DNA from 3 places in the Mesorhizobium sp. L-2-11 genome. Region 3 is predicted to be linked to each of the others. Evidence: predicted binding sites of a transcription regulator. Region 3 holds the regulator's gene; each other region holds the start of a gene.
What was found. The regulator LexA, encoded in region 3, represses DNA repair genes until DNA is damaged. The targets are predictions, from matches to a motif close to TGTTCNNNNTGTGTTCNG.
Positions count from the first base shown of each region.

Region 1 (7,106 bases), 150 kb from region 3:
CCAGCGTTTCCGTCGCCTCCGAAAGCAGGCCCAAGCCGCGCACCAGCGTCTTGCGGAAACGGGTTTCTTCAAGCTTCAGCGTTTCGGTGATCATCTGTTCGCCGCGCACCAGTTCCGGATAGGCCTGGCCCATCTCGCGCACCAGCGCCGGCACCAGCCGCCACATCAGCGGATCATGGGCGCCCAAAAGCTGCGCATGGCGCATGGCGCGGCGCATGATGCGACGCAGCACGTAGCCGCGGCCTTCATTGGACGGCAACACGCCGTCGGCCACCAGAAAGCAGGACGAACGCAAATGGTCGGCGATGACGCGGAACGATGCCACGGTGTCGGCATCCGGACCGCGGCCGAGCGCGGATGACGCAGCGTCGATCAGATGACGGAACAGGTCGGTCTCGAAGACGCTCTCGACCCCTTGCAAAATGGAGGCCATGCGCTCCAGGCCCATGCCAGTGTCGATCGACGGGCGCGGCAGATCGATGCGCTCGTCCTTCGTCACCTGTTCGTACTGCATGAACACCAGGTTCCAGAATTCGAGGAAACGGTCGCCATCTTCCTCGGGGCTGCCGGGAGGGCCGCCCCAGACGTGCTCGCCGCGGTCGATGAATATCTCCGAGCACGGACCGCAAGGTCCGGTGTCGCCCATTGCCCAAAAATTGTCCGAGGTCGGAATGCGGATGATGCGATCGTCGGAAAAGCCGGCGATCTTCTTCCAGTAGCCGGCAGCCTCGTCGTCGGTGTGATAGACCGTGACCAGCAGCTTGTCCTTCTTCAGCCCGAACTCCCTGGTGATCAGGTTCCAGGCAAGCTCGATGGCGCGCTCCTTGAAATAGTCGCCGAACGAGAAATTGCCGAGCATCTCGAAGAAGGTCAGGTGGCGCGCGGTGTAGCCGACATTGTCGAGGTCGTTATGCTTGCCGCCGGCGCGAACACTCTTCTGAGCCGTCGTGGCACGCGAATAGGGTCGCTTTTCCAGGCCGGTGAAAACGTTCTTGAACTGCACCATGCCGGCATTGGTGAACATCAGCGTTGGGTCGTTGCGTGGCACCAGCGGGCTCGACGCGACGACCTCGTGACCCTCCTTGCGGAAATAGTCGAGGAATGTCGACCGGATCTCGTTCACGCCACTCATGAATGACACTGCCTTTTAGCTTTAGAGAGAGCCGTCGGCCCGGCCGACGGCAAATGGACATGGCCTTTTAGCCGCCGCGTTGCACCCTGTCCAGAAACACGGAATTGGGCCAATTTGCGGGGCTTGCCGGTCATCTCAAACGCAAACCGCCGGCGCTAGGCCGGCGGTTCGAACGCAACATTACAGAACTCGATTACACAGGCTGGAGGTGATGAACGGGAATCATGGCCAAACTCCGGCCACTGCCGAAGCCTACATGGCGCCAGCTTCGTCCTCGAAACCGTCGTCTCCGCCTTCGGAACCACCATTCTCGAGGAATTTTTCCGCAATCAGCCCGGCATTCTGCCGTAGTGCCAATTCGATCTCGCGCGCCGTGTCGGGATTGTCGCGCAGGAACAGTTTTGCGTTCTCGCGGCCCTGGCCGAGACGCTGCGAATTGTAGGAGAACCAGGCGCCCGACTTCTCGACCACGCCGGCCTTGACGCCGAGATCGACCAGCTCGCCGGTCTTGGACACGCCCTCGCCATACATGATATCGAACTCGACCACCTTGAAGGGCGGCGCCAGCTTGTTCTTGACCACCTTGACGCGGGTCTGGTTGCCGACGACCTCGTCGCGGTCCTTGACCGAGCCGATGCGGCGAATGTCGAGGCGCACCGAAGCATAGAATTTCAGCGCGTTGCCGCCGGTCGTGGTCTCGGGCGAACCGAACATGACGCCGATCTTCATGCGGATCTGGTTGATGAAGATGACCATGGTATTGGAGCGCGAGATCGAGGCGGTCAGCTTGCGCAGCGCCTGGCTCATCAGGCGAGCCTGCAGGCCGGGCAGCGAATCGCCCATCTCGCCCTCGATTTCGGCGCGCGGCGTCAGCGCCGCGACCGAATCGACCACCAGCACGTCGATGGCGCCGGAACGCACCAGCGTGTCGCAGATCTCCAGCGCCTGCTCGCCGGTATCGGGCTGCGAAATCAGCAGGTTTTCAAGGTCGACGCCGAGCTTGCGGGCATAGACCGGGTCGAGCGCGTGCTCGGCATCGACGAAGGCGCAGATGCCGCCCTTCTTCTGGGCCTCCGCCACAGTGTGCAGCGCCAGCGTCGTCTTGCCCGAGCTTTCCGGCCCGTAGATCTCGATGATGCGGCCGCGCGGCAGGCCGCCGACGCCGAGCGCGATGTCGAGGCCAAGCGAACCGGTCGGCACCGTTTCGATCTCGACGACCTGCTCGTTTGCGCCGAGCCGCATGATCGAGCCCTTGCCGAAGGCACGCTCGATTTGCGACAGCGCCGCATCCAGAGCCTTTGATTTGTCCACCGTTTTGTCCTCTACAAGCCGCAAAGAATTCTGAGCCATGATACATCACCCCTTGATCGTCAATGAAGGCCGGACAATCCGTAATCCCTATCAATTTGTACCTTTTTTGTTCTCGATTGGCAAGGGGAGACAACCGATTGAAAAACCAACAATATCCGAATTTGTTCTTTTTTTGTTTCGACTTTCAGCTAAGAATATATCCTGCTTACCCCTGCGGGATCGTGCTGCCGTCCTCCGAATCGCGGCTTCGGTTGCCGGGTTTAGCCGGACAACCTAGTGTCCACCGGACAACAGCAAAGGTCATCTCGCTGGCATGATGAAGTCGCCGACAGTCCTGGCCGTAGGCGGCGCCTATATCGAGCGACGCGGCCATGTTTTGGGGGCGTTCGTGCCGGCGGCGTCGAGTCCCGGCACGATGCGCGAGGAAGTCGGCGGCGCCGTCTTCAATGCGCTGCGCTGCGCGGTGCGCCGCGGCGTCTCCGGCTCGCTGCTTTCGGTGCGCGGCGGCGATGTTCTGGCCGACGTGGTGGCGCGCGCCGTCGCTGCGGCCGGCATTGCCGATCTGTCCGTGGTGTTCCTCGATCGCACGACGCCGAGCAATACGACGATCTTCGACGGCGACGGCGCGCTGATCGCCGGCCTTGCCGACATGGCGCTCTACGATCTGGCGCTTGCCAAGCAGATCCGTCGTGCCAAGGTACGCGAGGCAATCAGCACCGCCGATGCGGTCCTGTGCGACGCCAACCTGCCGTCGGCGGCGCTGGAGCGGCTGGTGACGCTTGCCGCTGGCAAGCCGGTCTTCGGCCTCGCAGTCTCGCCCGACAAGGCGGCGCGGCTCGTGCCGGTGCTGGGCAGCCTGGCGCTGGCCTTCATGGACCGGCGCGAGGCCATCGCAATCGCCGCTGTCGGTATCGACGCTGCGGAGCAAGATATCGCCGACGGCCTGAGGCGAGCCTGCCTGAAAAGCGGCGTGGTGACGGCGGATGACGGTCCGGTGCTGGGTTTCGACGAAGCCGGCGCCTTCTCGATCCTGCCGCCGAAAAAAGTCGCGGACGGCGCCGCCGATGCGCTGGCGGGCGCAACGGTCGCCGCCCTGCTGCGCGGCCTGACGCTGCGCGCGGCGATGCGCGAAGGCGTTGCCGCGGCAATGCTTGCGATCGAAAGTGCCGAACTTGTGCCGGCTTTTACGGCGGCGACCCTTGCCGAGGCGCTGGCGCTTGTGCCCGAGACGCAGGAAATTGGCATGAGATGATGACCAGCGGAGAGGCAACCTATTTGCCGGCACGCAGCCCCGCCTCATAGGCCCGCCTCGCCCAGACCGCCATCTCATCCGGATCGTCGAAGGCGCTGTCGGGAACGCTCCAATACGGCATCGACACCAGCTTGCCGTGCCGCGAGCCGGTGTAAGTCCATTGCCGGCAGCCGGCCGCTTCGAATTCGGGCGCGCTTTCCGCGTCGGCTTTCAGCATCAATTCGCCACGAATGACGATGGCGACGATGACGCCGTCGAAATAGATGCCCTTGCCGCCGAACATCTTGCGAATGCTGACCGGGCCGAGGCCTTCGAAAAGTTCGGCAATGCGTTCATTGTCCATGCCGCGATCATGTCACCCGAATTTAGGCTTGTCATCGCCGCAACCGACGCCATCCTGACAAGTTGAAACCAATTTTGTCGGAGCTTTTTCATGCCGCTTCTGCTCAAAGGGTCCTGCCGGTGCAATGCCATCCGCTTTGAGGTGGAAAGCCACACGCCGGTGCCGTTCATGCTGTGCTACTGCTCGATCTGCCGCAAGCAGCAGGGCGGCGGTGGCTTTGCCATCAATCTCGGCGCCGATTTCGAGACGCTGAGGATCAAGGGCAAGCGCAGTCTTGGCGTCTACCAGGCCGAGATCGAGGACGACGAGCATCCGCAATGCGAGATCTCGTCAGGCGAGCGGAATTTCTGCAAGAAATGTGGTTCGGCGCTGTGGCTCTATGACCGGACCTGGCCGGAACTGGTCCACCCCTTCGCCTCGGCGATCGACACAGACCTGCCAAAACCACCTGAAAAGGTGCACCTCATGCTGAAATACAAGGCGAACTGGGTCGAGCCCGAGATCGGCAAGGATGACAAGATCTTCGACCTCTATCCCGAGGAATCGATCGCAGACTGGCACAAGCGGACGGGAATGTGGGTGAAGTAGGTCCTTCTCCCCGTCTACGGGGAGAAGATGCCGGCAGGCAGATGAGGGGCGGCGCTAACGTTGCAGAGGCCGGCTCTGCCCCTCATCCGGCCCTTCGGGCCACCTTCTCCCCGTAAACGGGGAGAAGGGAAGATCAGGCCGACGCGCGCGCCTCGGCCAGTGCCTTCAGATCGGCCGGCTTGAGCTCAACCGATTCGCCGCAGCCGCAGGCCGAGCTCTGGTTCGGGTTGCGGAAGGTGAAGCCGGTGCGTAGCGTCGTCTGCTCGAAATCCATCTCGGTGCCGAACAGGAAAAGCGCTGCCTCAGGCGCGACATAGACATGGGCGCCGTCGCGCTCGATATGATCGTCCTTGGTATTCGGCTCGGTCACCAGATCGACCGTATATTCCATGCCGGCGCAGCCGCCCTTCTTGATGCCAAGGCGAATGCCATGCGCATTCTCACGGGTCGCGACGATCTCGCGTACCCGGTCGGCAGCCTTTTCGGTCATCGTGATGACGGCGAAGCGTCCCATGTCATTCTCCATGTTCGCGCGGGTTCAAGGCCTGCGGATCATTTCATAGCTCAAAATGGTTATATCAGTGTCGTACTGCAAGGTCTTTATTGCCAGTGTCCGTCCAACGCTGCCGTCGCATATGCATTGAGCGCAGCTTCGGCCGAATCGCGCTTATTTTCTTCCAAGGCATAGAACGCGTCATCCAAGGCATTGAAATCTATACCGCTCCCGCCAACCTCGCCCACGATTTCCATTCTTGCCAAACGCTCTTCAGGAAAACTTTCGCCCAGCAAGGCGCAGGCCTGTCGCGTCAATTCTGCATGCGTTTCAAGACCCATCGCGCGGAAACCTTGAATGGCCCCCTGCGCCGTTATCCCATAGGAATTCCAAAAATATTGCCTGAAGCCGCCGTTGAGGACCTGCCAACTTAGCAACTCGACGCAGATGACGTTCCTGATCGCGGAAGGCATTGCGCCAACAACCCTGTGATACTCAGATGGTTCATCGAGAACGTCGAGAACCGGAGCGCCCCAAACCTCGACTACCCTCGCCGAAGGTGGAATGTCGTCTTCGCTCAGTTCACCCGGTCGAGATATGTCGGACATCCAACTCGCCTGACCGCCTCAATACCAGCCAACCGCGACCTGCGCCTCTTCCGACATGCGATCGGGGGACCAGGGTGGGTCGAAGGTCATGTTGACCTCGACGCCGGAAACACCTTCGACAGCGCCGACGGCGTTCTCCACCCAGCCGGGCATTTCGCCAGCCACCGGGCAGCCGGGCGCGGTCAGCGTCATGTCGATCCTGACCGAGCGGTCGTCCTCGATGTCGATCTTGTAGATCAGGCCGAGCTCATAAATGTCTGCCGGGATTTCCGGGTCGTAGACCGTCTTCAGCGCCGAGACGATGTCATCGGTCAGCCGCGCCAGTTCGTCGGCGGGAATGGCCGAGGCGGAAACCAACTCATTGGTTGCCGTTTCCGAAATGGTCTCAGCGGTGCGGCCTGCATCATCCATGATCGTCATCCGAAGAACTTTCGCGCTTTTTCGAGCGCATCGGCCAAAGCGTCGACTTCGGCCCGGGTGTTATACATGCCGAACGATGCCCTGCATGTGGAGGTTACGCCAAAACGTTTCAACAGCGGCTGAGCGCAATGGGTGCCGGCGCGGACGGCGACGCCCTGCCTGTCGATCACCATCGACACGTCATGGGCATGAATGCCCTGCAGCTCGAAGGAGATGATGGCGCCCTTATCCGGCGCATCGCCGAAGATGCGCAGCGAATTGATGGCGCGCAGCCGCTGATGGGCATAGTTCTTCAGATCGGCTTCGTGGGCGGCGATGCGCTCGCGGCCGATCTTTTCCATGTATTCCAGCGCCGCACCCAGCCCGATCGCCTGGACGATCGGCGGCGTGCCGGCCTCGAAACGGTGCGGCGGATCGTTGTAGGTGACGAAATCCTGCGTCACCTCCTCGATCATCTCGCCGCCGCCCATGAACGGGCGCATGCGCTCCAGCATGTCCTTCTTGCCGTAGAGCACGCCGATGCCCGAGGGCCCATAGACCTTGTGGCCGGTGAAGACGAAGAAATCGCAGTCGAGATCCTGCACGTCGATCGGCATATGCACGGCGCTCTGGCTGCCGTCGACCAGCACCGGAATGCCGCGTGCATGCGCGATGCGGACGATCTCCTTGATCGGCGTCACCGTGCCGAGCGCATTCGACATGTGGGTGATGGCGACCAGTTTTGTGCGATCGGTCAGCCGCTTCTCGAACTCCTCGATATGGAAGACGCCGAGATCGTCGACCGGCACCCAGACCAGCTTCGCGCCCTGGCGCTCGCGGATGAAATGCCACGGCACAATGTTGGAATGGTGCTCCATGATCGACAGGAGTATTTCATCGCCCTCGCCGATATTGGGCATGCCATAACCATAAGCAACGGTGTTGATCGCCGCGGTCGTGTTCGAGGTGAAGACGATGTT
Region 1 covers NZ_AP023257.1:3,856,981-3,864,086, reverse strand. The annotation lists gene alaS (alanine--tRNA ligase) at 1-1,132, opposite strand, end outside; gene recA (recombinase RecA) at 1,385-2,482, opposite strand; gene JG739_RS18410 (PfkB family carbohydrate kinase) at 2,757-3,695, shown strand; gene JG739_RS18405 (TfoX/Sxy family protein) at 3,715-4,038, opposite strand; gene JG739_RS18400 (GFA family protein) at 4,129-4,626, shown strand; gene sufA (Fe-S cluster assembly scaffold SufA) at 4,760-5,140, opposite strand; gene JG739_RS18390 (DMP19 family protein) at 5,227-5,727, opposite strand; gene JG739_RS18385 (SUF system Fe-S cluster assembly protein) at 5,746-6,138, opposite strand; gene JG739_RS18380 (cysteine desulfurase) at 6,144-7,106, opposite strand, start outside.
Region 1: the regulator LexA is predicted to act here: its motif matches at 2,606-2,623, upstream of recA (recombinase RecA).

Region 2 (7,106 bases), 2.6 Mb from region 3:
TATGCCGGCGCTCTCGAGCGCCCGGCGCGCCACCGTCGGCCCCAACCCGGCCTTCTGCGCGGAAAGGTCCTCCCACCAGTCGTGATTGCCAAGGATTGACCACACCCCGAGCGGCGCCCTCAGGCCGGACAAGGCCGGCGCCCATTCGGAGGCATCCACCCAGTCCGTAACCAGGCGTGTGCCGGCTGCATAGTCGCCAAGCAGGACAATCAGATCCGGCTGCAGGCTGTTCGCCCGTTCGGCAAGCGACCTGATCCGCTCCGGCGTCATCCATGGCCGACAGGCATGGATATCGGCGAGAGCGACGACGCGAAGCCGCAATCCGGCAGGCCAGTTTGGCGGGGTCAGTGAATAGCGCTTTACATGCGTCAGCAGCATCGGCTCGAGGCCAACCGCATAAGCGCTGAGCGATACGGCGGATAAGAAGGAACCGCCGATGAGGCGCAGGAAGCCGCGTCTGGTGATCATTGCTCAACCCCATCTTTTGTGGAACCGACGGTCCCCACAGCGAAGCGTTAGAGCCGGCAAATGCGCCGGCAAGCTGACCAGGATTAGGAGATTTTGCGCAGGATGGAGCCGCAAGGCCGCGCGGCCTACTCTTCCTGGAACAGGCTGATCTGCTGCTGAGCCAGGTCCTTCGGCGCATCGAGGCCGAGATGCCGCCAGGCATTGGCGGTCAGCACGCGGCCGCGCGGCGTGCGCTGAATAAAACCCTGCTGGATCAGATAGGGCTCGATGATGTCCTCGATGGCGTCGCGCGGCTCGGAAAGCCCTGCCGCGATGGTCTCGATGCCGACCGGCCCGCCGCCAAAATTCCGCGCGATCATCGAGAGATAGCGGCGGTCGAGCGCGTCGAGGCCGAGCGCATCGACCTCGAGCCGCGTCAGCGCCTCGTCGGCGATCTGGCGGTCGACGTGTCCGTCGCCGGCGACGGAGGCAAAATCGCGCACGCGGCGCAACAGCCGGCCGGCGATGCGCGGCGTGCCGCGCGCGCGCCGAGCGATCTCCAGCGCGCCATCGTCGCCGAGCGGCATGGCAAGAATGCGGGCGCCGCGGCGCACGATCTGCTCCAGTTCCTCGACCGAGTAGAAATTGAGGCGGACCGGAATGCCGAAGCGATCGCGCAGCGGATTGGTCAAAAGGCCAAGCCGGGTGGTCGCGGCGACCAGGGTGAAGCGGGCAAGATCGATCTTGACCGAGCGCGCCGCCGGCCCTTCGCCGATGATCAGGTCGAGCTGGAAATCCTCCATCGCCGGATAGAGGATTTCCTCGACCGCCGGGTTGAGCCGGTGGATCTCGTCGATGAACAGCACGTCGCGGTCTTCGAGATTGGTGAGCAGTGCTGCGAGATCGCCGGCCTTGGCGATGACCGGACCCGAGGTCGAGCGGAAATTGACGCCAAGCTCGCGCGCCATGATCTGCGCCAGCGTCGTCTTGCCGAGGCCGGGCGGCCCGACGAACAGCACATGGTCGAGCGCCTCGCTGCGGCCCTTGGCGGCCTCGATGAATACTTTGAGATTGGCCCGCACCGCCGCCTGGCCGACAAAATCGCCGAGCGTCTGCGGCCGCAAGGTCTGCTCGGCATCTTCGCCGCGCTTGTCGGGAGCAATGAGGCGTGGCGAAAGGCTCATCAGGCGCGCCCACTTCCATCGCGATCACCGGCGACGTGGCGACCAACGACATCCCACACCGCGGCGTCGATTTCCTCCAGCGTGGCAGGCCCGCCGGGCGGATTGCCCAGAAATCCGGCAAGGTCGGAAAATCTAGGATTGCGCGGCGTTCCTATCAGAAGACCGTCCGTGACCGTCCACGCAACCGTATCGCCTGCCTTGAGCGACAAGGCGTCCCGGACTTTCTTTGGAGTCGTAAGCTGCCCCCTGGAGGTCAAACCGGCATATCCACCCATGCTCTTGTTCCTAGTCGGAATTTATTTCTCGGGCAATGTCTCACCGCGCCAGTTCCTTCAGCCCGAAGCGGATCAGCTTCGGCGCATCCGCGTCCTCGCCGGCGCTTTTCAGCGCCGCCGCCACCGCATTGGCGGCGGTATCGCGCGAATAGCCGAGATTGACCAGCGCCGAGACGGCGTCGGTGATCGGCGCCGGCGCGACGCCTTCGCCAAGCTCCTGCTTCAGGCCGATGGTGCCGGACGCAGTGCCCGCAAACGCCGGCGCCTTGTTCTTCAGTTCGGTGACGATGCGCTCGGCCACCTTCTTGCCGACGCCGGGCGCGCGGCTGACCATGGCAATATCACGCAGCGCGATGGCATTGGCGAGTTCGGCCGGCGCCATCGTCGATAAAATGGCCAGCGCCACCTTGGCGCCGACGCCCTGCACATTGCTCATCAACAGCCGGAACCACTCGCGCTCCAGCACCGACTGGAAACCGTAGAGCCGCAGCATATCCTCGCGCACATAGGTTTCGATGAACAGCACCACCGCCTCGCCGGGTGCCGGCAAAGCGGCAAGCGTGCGCGCCGAGCAGTGGGCGACATAGCCGACGCCGTGCACGTCGATGATGCAGAAATCCTCGTCGACCTCGTCCAGCGTGCCTTTCAGCTTGCCGATCATGCCAAAGCTCTCATGGGTACAAGGTTCTCATGGATAGGGCCCTCATGGATCGGTTTCAGGAGACATGATATCGAGATCCGGAAAGCAAAGCACGATGCGTGGATTCAAAGTGCTAGAGCGTACTTTGTGCGTCCAAACGGACGCACGTCGCTCTAGCCTAACGCCGCCAACCTGTAGACTACACTCTGCCGGTGATGCGCGTGGCAGATGGCAATGGCCAGCGCGTCGGCGGCATCGTCGGTGTCGAACGTCGCCTTTGGCATCAGCACCTTGACCATCATGTGGATCTGCTTCTTGTCGCCATGACCGACGCCGATCACCGCCTTCTTGACGGCGTTGGGCGCATATTCGGCGACGACAAGGCCGGCCAGCGCCGGCACCAGCATGGCGATGCCGCGCGCCTGGCCAAGCTTCAGCGTCGCGGCCGCATCCTTGTTGACGAAGGTCTGCTCGACCGCCGCCTCATGCGGCATGGCGGCATGCAGGATCTCGGCAAGCCCGTCATGCAACTGGCAAAGGCGCGTCGCCAGCGCCGACCTGTCGTCGGAGCGCACGGTGCCGGAGGCGACGAAGCGCAGCGAGTTGCCGAGGCTCTCGACGATGCCCCAACCGGTGCGCCTCAGCCCCGGATCGATACCGATGATGCGAATCATTTCCCCCATCCCGCCAAGTCTACCCATGGCGGACAGCGATGCCAGCGAAATGTGAACAAACCAGAAACAGGCTCCGCAGCGTCCCACAGGCTGGTTGAGAATTCGCTCTGACGAGACAGATGGCGTGGTTTTCGAGAACTGAAGCGGAACGGACATTCGGGTCCGTGAGCACCTCAATCAGGCAGGCCGAGCGCTTGGCGCGCCTCAATGCTCAGATCGATGATCGGTCGGGTCCCAAGCCAATTTCCTCCTCCCGCGCTCCACTTTATTGCAAGACGGTCAAATTTGAGCTTTCGCATTCATGTTTTGTCGAGCGTATCTCTTAGAGTCACTTAAACCTTCTGCGCCGTAAGTTTTCACCGTGCTGAATCGCCGTCAGCGCCGATGACGACGAAATGGGAGAATGCAATGACTCGCAATCACGTTGAACGTCTTGAAGAGTTCAGGGAAATCCTGGTCGCGACTCGACGCGAAGGAGTCCGTAACGTGCACCATACCCGCGACGCAATGCGGGCAAGCGGCTTTCAGATCGGGGACAGCGACGGCTCCAGCTACGGAGCCAAGCTAAAGGAGCTCCAAGAGGAAATCGAGGCAGTCGATCGCGCCATCGAAGACGAGAAGCGGTTGGCCGTGGCCCTTGGCAGTGCGGCTCAATCCCGCCGACCAATAAAGCCGAGGATCGTGAAGGGAACATAGAGTCGGCGACGGATTGGCCCGCGAAAGGACGCTTCTGGCGTTTAGCCGAGAATATCGAGCGGCCTGTCAGCCGCGGGCGAAAGCCGTGTTCAGCAGCGTGATCTGATCGGAAACCGGATTGACGCGGCGGCCGGATGGCGCGACCTCGGCCACGGCGCCGTAAATTTCCTCGTCCATGCGACGCACCAGCGCCTGCAGGCGCAGCGAGCGGTCGATGAGGTCAAGAAAATCCTTGGGCAGTTCGGCCCAGCCTGCGGCATCGTTGTTGGCGGAAGCGGTGTCGAGACGCACCTTGGATTTTTCGGAAGCAACCTGATCGCGAGTCATCTCGCCGGAATTCGCCGCGCGCTGCAGAAGCAGCCAGGAGGCGACCTGCATCAGCCTCGTGGTCAGTCGCATCGACTCGGCCGCATAGAGCGTCGCCGCCAGCCTGGACAGTTTCTTCGCCTCGGCCCGGCCCTTGCCGTCCAGATATTCGGCCGCCTGCTCGACCAGGCCCATGCCTTCCTGGTAGAGCGGCTTGAAGGATTGGGAGAAAACCCGGCGCTCCGCCAGCTTGATGGTTTTCGCGCTTCCCTTCGAAGGATCGTTCATCGATACGCCCTGCACTTGCCTTACAGCCGGCCGAATCGGCGTCATCGCCGTCACGCCTGCACCCTATATGACCGAGGCTTGAAAATGCGCTTCGCCGCCGGCGAAGGCAAGCACATGTTTAACAAACGGTTAACGGCGGGCGACCGGCAATCCGGAGCGCGAAAAAAAAGAGCCGCGGATAAGGCGGCTCTCAGGAGTTTAACAGGGAGGCGTCAAACAAAGTGGCTCCAACCACTCGGTAAGAATCCAGATCACTGGATGCGCATAGTAAACGCCCGTAAAGCTTAATGAAGCCTTAACGTCGTGGATATTTTTTGATCAAGCCTCGCCCGCCTGTGCCGTAACAGCACAATAACTCCAGGCCTTTTCGGGCCCAAACCTTTGGACTCAGGCCTTTTGCGTCTCAGGATGCCGCTCGGCTTTCCACACCACCGGCAGCGCGATATAGGCGAACAGCAGCAGCCCCGCGTAAAAAGCCATCGAGGATGTTGCCACCAGCGGCTCGATCACCGGGTTGCCGGCAAGCATAATGTAAAGGCCGATCAACAGGCCGGTGCCACTGATTGCCGTCAACCAGAAATGGACGGTGGCAAGCGTCTTTTCCGCGACTGCCGGAAACAGATGGTAGAAGAAGGCGAACACCGCCGACATCAGCCATCCGGCCACCATGATGTGGGCGTGGGTTGGCATCTGCGCATGATCTTTGCTGATCGCCATCTGTAGGCCGAGCGCCATCCCGACCAGTGCGTAGACGACGGCCAGCGTGAAGAAGTTTCGTGCTACCTTTTGCATTGTGTGCCCCGATTTGCCTTTTCCCGTCATGGGAATGGTTGAGATCAGGCGGTCGCCCCGCCACCGGGTCCCCGGCATCGGCGCATTAGCATCGGCAATGTTTCTGGACGATGTCGCATCGCGCCCGACCCCTCCCGGCGCTGCCAAAATAGCAGAAAACGGCGTGACGCGCTTGCCTTGAGCGGTTCCCTTCCGGCCGTGCCTCATAGGACGCCGAAACAAAGCCGTCTCCCACGCGACGCAATCTAGAGAAGGCCGGCGATCCCGTCCCACAGGAGCTTGACCGCGACGACCGCTACGGTCGCATAGGTGAAGGGGTAGAACAGTTCCGCTCGCATCCGCCGCACCAGCCAGGCGCCGGCGATGGTCGAGAGCGGCGCCAGCGGCACCAGAACCGCCGACGCGGTCAGGTTGGTGGCGTCGAACTGTCCGAGCGCAAAATAGGGGATGAGCTTCAACGCGTTGGTGGCGGCAAAGAAGATTGCGGCGGTGCCCGACAGCACTTTCGGATGGAGTCGGATTGGCAGCGCATAGACCTGAAAGGGCGGGCCGCCGACATGGGCGACGAAGCTTGTGAACCCGGCGACGGTCCCCCAAAATGCGGCAGCCGCGCGGTTGGGCTCGGCTGAGTGGCTCGCACCGTGCCGCATCTGCAGATAGACCCAGCGAAGCACGAAGATAATCGCCACGGCGCCGACGATCAGCCGCACCATTTCCGCTGTCACCAGCGCCGCGGTCAGCCAGCCGAGGCCGATGCCGATCACTGCCCCCGGCATCATGTCCGCAAGCATCTTGCGGTCGTAGACACCCCACCATGTCCACACCGAGACGATGTCCATCAGGCACAGTATAGGCAGCAGGATGGCGGCTGCCTGCACCGGCGGCATGGCCAGCGCCATCAGCGGGACGCCCACGAATCCGACCGCACCGCCAAAGCCGCCCTTGGACAGACCGACCAGGATGACGGCTGGAATGGCGGCGGCATAGAACCACGGATCGAGAAGCAGGCCTGACATCGACGGGAGCAGTTGGAGGGAAAGCGTGCAGACGCTGGAATAGCCGATAAACTTTCGCGCCGCGACTGCAAATGCGCACATGACGCTGTGCGTCGTTCGTGCTGAGGCCTGTCACGGATTCGAGATGGCGGTTGCGGCTAGCGGCGGTGGGCGCCTGCGGATCGGCTGCGCCTTGATGATGGCTGTGCTCGTTTCGGCCTTGTCGGCGATACGGTCGAGAAGCTTGTCGAGATCGCCGATCGAGCGCACGAACAGCCGGGCAACAAAGCAGTCGTCGCCCGTCACCTTGTCGCATTCGCCAAACTCCGGAGTCTCCTCAATCAGCTTCTGCACAATATGCAGCTTGCCCGGCAAGGGCCGGATGCGAACGATCGCCTGCAAGGTGTAGCCGAGCGCTTGCGGATCGATCTCGATGGTGAAGGCCCTGATAACGCCACGATCCTCCAGCCGACGCAGGCGTTCCGCGACACTCGGCGACGAAAGTCCTACCTGTTGGGCCAGTTCCTTCAATGAGGTTCGCGAATCCTTGATCAGGATTTCGAGAAGGCGTCGGTCCAGATCGTCCAGCATTTGACATTCCCAAGAAAAAGGCCGGCTTCACCTTATTTTATTAGGCACTACCAGCATATCACCTAGCGAAAATTATAGAAAGCGCCGATGCGGCATGGAATTATCAATCATCAGCGTTTCGAGAGGCAATATTCATGGACAGCACGGCGCGCGGCACGATCGAAATGACGGCCGCAATGGTGATCCTCGGCACGATCGGATGGTTCGTCGTCATGTCG
Region 2 covers NZ_AP023257.1:1,114,402-1,121,507, reverse strand. The annotation lists gene JG739_RS05355 (metallophosphoesterase) at 1-468, opposite strand, end outside; gene ruvB (Holliday junction branch migration DNA helicase RuvB) at 594-1,631, opposite strand; gene JG739_RS05345 (AbrB/MazE/SpoVT family DNA-binding domain-containing protein) at 1,631-1,906, opposite strand; gene ruvA (Holliday junction branch migration protein RuvA) at 1,947-2,567, opposite strand; gene ruvC (crossover junction endodeoxyribonuclease RuvC) at 2,720-3,229, opposite strand; gene JG739_RS05330 (hypothetical protein) at 3,629-3,916, shown strand; gene rcdA (protease adaptor protein RcdA) at 3,983-4,510, opposite strand; gene JG739_RS05320 (hypothetical protein) at 4,898-5,302, opposite strand; gene JG739_RS05315 (sulfite exporter TauE/SafE family protein) at 5,548-6,318, opposite strand; gene JG739_RS05310 (Lrp/AsnC family transcriptional regulator) at 6,430-6,888, opposite strand; gene JG739_RS05305 (DMT family transporter) at 7,023-7,106, shown strand, end outside.
Region 2: the regulator LexA is predicted to act here: its motif matches at 3,272-3,289, upstream of ruvC (crossover junction endodeoxyribonuclease RuvC).

Region 3 (7,106 bases):
GCGCAGCGCCGTGACATTGCCGGCTTTGCGCAAGGATTTTCTGTTCGAGCCCTATCAGGTGTTCGAGGCCCGTGCGTGGGGCGCGGACGCCATCCTGATCATCATGGCGAGCGTCGATGACACCGTGGCCAGGGAACTCGAAACGACGGCTTTCGAGCTTGGCATGGACGCGCTGGTCGAGGTGCATGACGAGGCCGAGACTGAACGCGCGCTGAAACTGTCGTCGCGGCTGATCGGCATCAACAACCGCAATCTCCGGACGTTCGAAACCAGCATCGAGACATCGGAGCGGCTCGCGGCGATGGTGCCTGCCGACCGGCTGCTGGTCAGCGAGAGCGGTATTTTCTCGCACCAGGACTGCCGCAGGCTGGAACGGAGCGACATTGGCACGTTCCTCGTCGGCGAGAGCCTTATGCGGCAACAGGACGTGGCCACTGCGACGCACCTGCTTTTGACGGGCAAGGCGCCCGCCAATGCATCCGCCCGAAAATCGGAATCGATTTTCGGAGAGCATGATGCCTAGATACAAAGCGTTAGAGCGTAGTTTGTGCGTCCAAATGGTCGCACGTCGCGCCAAGGTGACCTGACGATGTCGGCCGCCCTCACCCATCTTGGCGCGGAAGGCGAAGCCAATATGGTCGATGTCGGCGACAAGGCGGAGACGACCCGCACGGCAATCGCCGAAGGTCTTGTCTCGATGCGGCCTGAAACGCTGAAAATGATTCTCGACGGCGATGCCAGGAAAGGCGACGTGCTGGGCACGGCGCGCATCGCCGGCATCATGGCGGCCAAGAGGACGCATGAGCTGATCCCGCTCTGCCATCCGCTGCTGTTGACCAAGATATCGGTAGACATTGAACCGGACGCCAACCTGCCCGGCCTGAAGGTCACGGCGCTGGCCCGCGTCACCGGCAAGACCGGGGTCGAGATGGAAGCGCTGACTGCCGTCTCGGTCGCCTGCCTGACCATCTATGACATGGCCAAGGCGGTCGATCGCGGCATGGCGATCTCCGGCATCAGGCTGGTGGAAAAGACCGGCGGCAAATCCGGCGACTACAAGGCGGATGCCCAGGGGGCAGGCCAATAATGGCGCTGCTTGCGGTCGCCGAGGCGCTTGAGCACCTGCTTCAGGATGCTGCGCCCTTGCAGGCTGAAAGCGTCGCCCTGATGGACGCCGCCGACCGCGTGCTGGCGGGGCCGCTCGTGGCGCTCCGCACCCAGCCGCCATTCAACGCGTCGGCAATGGACGGCTATGCCGTGCGGGCCGAGGATGTCGCGTCCGTGCCGGCGAGACTCTCGGTGATCGGCATGGCGCCGGCCGGACGCGGCTTTGCCGGAACAGTCAGCCCGGCGCAGGCCGTGCGCATCTTCACCGGCGCGCCGCTTCCCGCGGGCGCCGACACCATCGTCATCCAGGAGAATGTCCGCGACCTCGGCGGCGGCATGGTCGAAGTGACCGCGCCGACGGTTGAAGGCCGCAACATCCGCCGCATCGGGCTCGATTTCTCGCAGGGCGACGTGCTGCTGGAGAAAGGCCGCCAGCTTGATCCGGCGGCATTGTCGCTGGCGGCATCGGCCAACCACCGGCAGGTCAGCGTGGCGAAACGGCCACTGGTCGCCATCATCGCCACCGGCGACGAATTGCTGCCGCCGGGCAGCGAGCTTGGCGCCGACCAGATCATCTCCTCCAATGCCTATGGCGTCGCCGCCGCTGTCCGCTCGGTCGGCGCCTGCGCACTCGATCTCGGCATCGCCCCCGACCGCAAGGAGGCGATCGCCGCGCTGGTGAAAAAAGCGGTCGACGCAGGCGCCGACGTCGTCGTCACGCTGGGCGGCGCCTCGGTCGGCGACCACGACCTCGTCCATGACGTGCTGACCGGCGAAGGCATGGCGCTCGATTTCTGGAAAATCGCCATGCGGCCCGGCAAGCCACTGATGTTCGGGCGGCTGGGCGACATCCGCTGCATCGGCCTGCCCGGCAATCCGGTGGCCAGCCTGGTCTGCACGCAGCTCTTTCTGAAGCCTCTGCTGGCGCGGCTCGGCGGCCGCGCCTTCCGCCAGGACATGCGTCAGGCGCGGCTCGGCGCCGCCATGCCGGCCAACGATCTCAGGCAGGACTATGTACGCGCGGTGGTTAAGGAAGAAGCTGGCACGCTTGAGGCAATGCCGTTCAGTATCCAGGATTCCTCGATGCTCAGAATGCTGGCCGACGCCAACGGACTGATCGTGCGCGAGCCATTCGCTCCCGCAGCCGAAGCGGGCGCCGCCTGCAGCGTGCTGATGCTACGCTGAACAAAACGTCAACGCATTCATTAAACTTTAAATGGTTGCGGAACACAACTGGAACAGATAGTGTTTGTTCTGGGTTTGTTTTTCTGATTCTATTGGGGGTCGCGATGCTGACACGCAAACAACATGAACTGCTGATGTTCATCCACGAGCGGCTGAAGGAAAGCGGCATTCCGCCCTCGTTCGACGAGATGAAGGAAGCGCTCGACCTCGCCTCCAAATCGGGTATCCATCGGCTGATCACGGCGCTGGAGGAGCGCGGTTTCATTCGCCGCCTGCCCAACCGCGCCCGCGCGCTGGAGGTGCTGCGCCTGCCCGATTCGATCGCGCCGGGCCTCAATGCGGCGCGCAAATTCTCGCCGAGCGTCATTCAGGGCAGCCTTGGGCAGGGCGGCCTCGGACGCCAGATCAAGCCGGCGCCGTCGCGCATGCGTGCGGCCGGCAATGACGACGACGTCGTTGCCACCGTCTCCATACCGGTGATGGGCCGCATTGCTGCCGGTGTGCCGATCGACGCCATCCAGCACCAGACCCATTCGATCTCGGTGCCACCGGACATGATCACCGGCGGCACGCACTACGCGCTGGAGGTCAAGGGTGATTCGATGATCGAGGCCGGCATCTTCGACGGCGACACGGTCATCATCCGCAACGCCGACACGGCCCAGCCTGGTGAGATCATTGTCGCTCTGGTCGACGAGGAAGAAGCGACGCTGAAGCGATTCCGCCGCAAAGGTGCCTCGATCGCACTGGAAGCCGCCAATCCGGCCTACGAGACGCGCATCTTCGGGCCGGACCGCGTCAAGGTGCAGGGCAAGCTCGTCGGACTGATCCGGCGTTACTGAGCGGCAGGTTTTTTGGGTTTCTCGGCCCTCTGGTATGGCGGCAGGCCCCTCGCCTCGCGCGAAAATCGCCGCTGCTCATGCCAGGGCCTGTATGGCTGTCTGACGGCAAAACGGATTTCTGCGCGCGTCGTCGCCGATAGCGGATCGAAGAAGACGGCGGCACTGCCCATGCGAGCGAGCTGCCGTTTGGTGACGACGAGAACCAGCGGATTGCGGCAGGGTTTGTAATAGGCTGTGGCATCGTCGATGACGATCAAATCAGCAAAGGCACAGGCCGGCCGCGCGGTTTTGCGGTTGTCGGCGAGCGCGATGAGCGCGCCGGACGGATGCCGGGCCAGGCACAGGCCGGCAGTGCAGCTGAAAGGCGCTCCCGGCGGCAGGTCGGCCGGGTCGGCGATGTCGAACCGCACATCTCCTTTTTCGAATGTCTCCGGCTCGACGATCGTTGTTGAAACCAGCGCATGTTTCCAGTTGTCGGTGGTGAATTCGTTCGAACGCACCCGGTTGACGGCAAGTTCGCCGCCGCCGATCGGCAGCGCCACCAGATGCGCATCCTCCGAGATCAGCACGTCGGGGGTGCGCGTCCCGGAAATCGTCAGCAGGCCGGCGAGCGCAAAGGGAAGTGCCGCAAGCCGCAGCCATGTCGTCGCCATCGTGGCGATGACCAGGGCGACCGTCACCAGCAGAACCGATTGCAACGAAATCAGTCCGACTGCATCGATTGGCGAACGCTCCGAGATCCATCCCGAAATTGCGATCATGGCCGTCAGGCCCTTGCCCATCATGTAGAGGAAAGGGCCGTCGAGGCCGAAAGGCATCGCCAAGGCGCTGAGGACGGCCAGGAACATGACGATGGTGACGATCGGCATGACGGCCAGATTGGCGAACAGGCTGAGCGGCGAGACGCGCTGGAAGTGCCATATGGCGAAGAGCGCAGTGGCGCTGCCGGCAATGATGGAGGTCATTGCGATGGTGCCTGCCCCAGCGACGAGTTTGCGCGTGACGAAAGCGACCGGTGACCGTCGCTGTCGCGGCGTCGTGGCCTTGTCGGCACGATAGTCGGACCAACCGGCGTAGGCGCCCACGAGAGCCGCAGTCGCGGCGAAGGACATCTGGAAGCTTGCGCCGACCACCTCATGCGGCGACACGACGATGACGGCGATGGCCGAAATCGCCAGGTTCCGCATCGTGAGTGCCGCCCGGTCGAACAGCACGGCGACAAGCATTACCGCCAGCATGATGAAGCTGCGTTCAGCCGCGACCACGATACCGGAGAAAATCAGATAGGCAGCGATGGAGACGAGTGCGGCAGCAGCCGCATATTTTTTGACCGGCCGGCGCGACGAAAAGTCGGGAAACAGCGCAAAGGCGCCGCGCAGCAATCCCATGACAGTGCCGGCGACAAGCGCCATGTGCAGGCCGGAAATGGAGATGATGTGGTAGATGCCGGTGCGCCGCATCGATTCGTTTATCTCTTCGGGGATGCCGGCACGCACGCCGACGATCAACGCAGCGGCAATCTCCCCCTCGGCACCACCGATGCTGTCCCTGATATGGTCGGCGATGGTTTCCCGCGCCTTCTCGATCGACGAAGAAAGGCGTGTGGTTAACGGTGCATCTTCCGAGACGACGATCTTTGGACTGCCGAGGAAAAAGCCACTGGCACCGATACCGGCGAAATAGCTGTCAAAGGAGAAGTCAAAGCTGTCCGGTCTGACCGGGCCAGTCGGAGGCAGAAGCCTCACATAGCCGGTTGCCACCGAGCCTGCGGTCATCTCAGCGGGAATCTTGCGTGCCGATACCCTGACACGTTCGGGCGCATAACGCAGTGTCGGCCGGGCGGTCGATATCACGTCGATGGTCAGCCTGATCCGGCCGTTCGCCATCTGGTCGAGCCTGACGACACGGCCGGTCAGCTGGGTCTGGATTTCCGAACCGAGCATCCTCGTTCCGGCGCGCCAGGTTTCAACCTTGGCGGCGAGCACACCGAGCGCGCACAGCAACGCTGCCATGAAGCAAGATGCGTTTTGCAGCGTGAGCGCGTGACGGCCGCACACAATGCCGTGAGGACCACGACGGCAATCGGCTGGGCAAAGTCCGGTTCGACGGCAAGCGAAAAATAGACGATCACCCCGCTTGCCAGAAAAACCGGCACCAGCAGGAAGGCGACGCCGCGGTCGAGTTCCAGGCCGGCTGCCGAGGCCACGCTGTTGCGGATACCGGACGGTGAAAAATGGCTGAGCTGTCGGCGAAAACGAATGACAGGCCAGGGTGCTGGAGCCGCTACCGGCGCGGAGCGATGCGGCGAAAGAGGCTGAATGCCTGGCGTCGATGCAGGCGGCGAAACGGGTAGCGGCTCAGCGTCGGGAACGCCGGCAAACAGCGATCGTTCGCTGACGCTTGCGATCGCGCCCTCGCTCTCGTCCACGCCGCGGCCTGGTCCAGCCATAGGGTTCGCCCCTTGCGCCCTTGACCTCCTATGCTACATGAACGCGCGACGCGCGAAAGTCCGCGCAACCCTATCCGTTTTCTGCGCTTGCCCCGAGAGTTCCATGTCCGACAAGGTCGTCACCCGTTTTGCCCCTTCGCCCACCGGTTTCCTGCATATTGGCGGGGCGCGCACGGCGCTGTTCAACTGGCTGTATGCGAAACACACCGGTGGCAAGATGCTGCTGCGCATCGAGGACACCGATCGCGAGCGTTCGACCGATGCGGCAACCGCTGCCATCCTCGATGGGCTCTCCTGGCTCGGCCTGACCTGGGACGGCGAGCCGGTATCGCAGTTCGAGCGCGCGCCGCGCCACCGCGCGGTCGCCGAGGAACTGGTGCGCCTCGGCAAAGCCTATTACTGCTATGCGACGCCGGCTGAGCTGGAGGCGATGCGCGAGAGCGCGCGGGCCAAGGGCTTGCCGCCCCGCTATGACGGCCGTTGGCGCGACCGCGACCCGTCAGAGGCGCCGGTTGGCGCCAGGGGCGCGATCCGCATCAAGGCGCCGGCCGACGGCGAGACGGTGGTGCATGACCGCGTGCAGGGTGAAGTCCGCTTCCCCAACAAGGATCTCGACGATTTCATCATCCTGCGCTCGGACGGCAACCCGACCTATATGCATGCCGTCGTCGTCGACGATCATGACATGGGCATTACCCACATCATCCGCGGCGACGACCATCTGACCAACGCCGCCCGCCAGATGGTGATCTATCGAGCCATGGGCTGGGACGTGCCGTCGATGGCGCATATCCCGCTGATCCATGGCGCCGACGGCGCCAAGCTGTCGAAGCGGCATGGCGCCCTCGGCGTCGAAGCCTATCGCGCCATGGGCTATCTGCCCGAGGCACTGCTCAACTACCTGGCGCGGCTTGGCTGGAGCCACGGCGACGACGAGGTGATGTCGATCGCCGAGATGATTGCCTGGTTTGACATCGGCGATGTCAACAAGGGAGCCGCCCGCTTCGACTTCGCCAAGCTCGAGGCACTGAACGGCGTGCATATGCGGCGCATGAACGACGCCGAATTGCTCGATATCTTCATCGCCACCTTGCCCTATCTCGAATTCGGCCCGGCGATCGCAGCGCGCCTCGACAACACACGCAAGGCGCAGTTGCTAGCCGCCCTGCCCGGCTTGAAGGAGCGCGCCAAGACGCTGGTCGAGTTGGTTGACGGTGCGGCCTTCCTGTTCGCCGAGCGGCCGCTGCCGATCGACGAGAAGGCGGCGGCTCTGCTCGGCGGTGAGGCGCGCGAGATCCTGCGGGGCGCCCATGCGGCGCTGAAGGCGATTTCAGGAGATTGGACGGCCGCAGCGGCGGAAGCGGCGATCCGCGAATTTGCGCTGGCCGGCGGCCATAAGCTAGGCGCTGTGGCCCAACCTTTGCGCGTCGCGCTCACCGGCAAAAGCACCTCGCCCGGCGTATTCGACGTGCTTGCCGTGCTTGGCCGCGAGGAAAGCCTGGCGCGCGTCGCGGATCAAATCG
Region 3 covers NZ_AP023257.1:3,708,744-3,715,849, reverse strand. The annotation lists gene trpC (indole-3-glycerol phosphate synthase TrpC) at 1-523, shown strand, start outside; gene moaC (cyclic pyranopterin monophosphate synthase MoaC) at 590-1,087, shown strand; gene JG739_RS17730 (molybdopterin molybdotransferase MoeA) at 1,087-2,292, shown strand; gene lexA (transcriptional repressor LexA) at 2,397-3,134, shown strand; partial or broken gene JG739_RS17720 (ComEC/Rec2 family competence protein) at 3,128-5,583, opposite strand; gene gltX (glutamate--tRNA ligase) at 5,687-7,106, shown strand, end outside.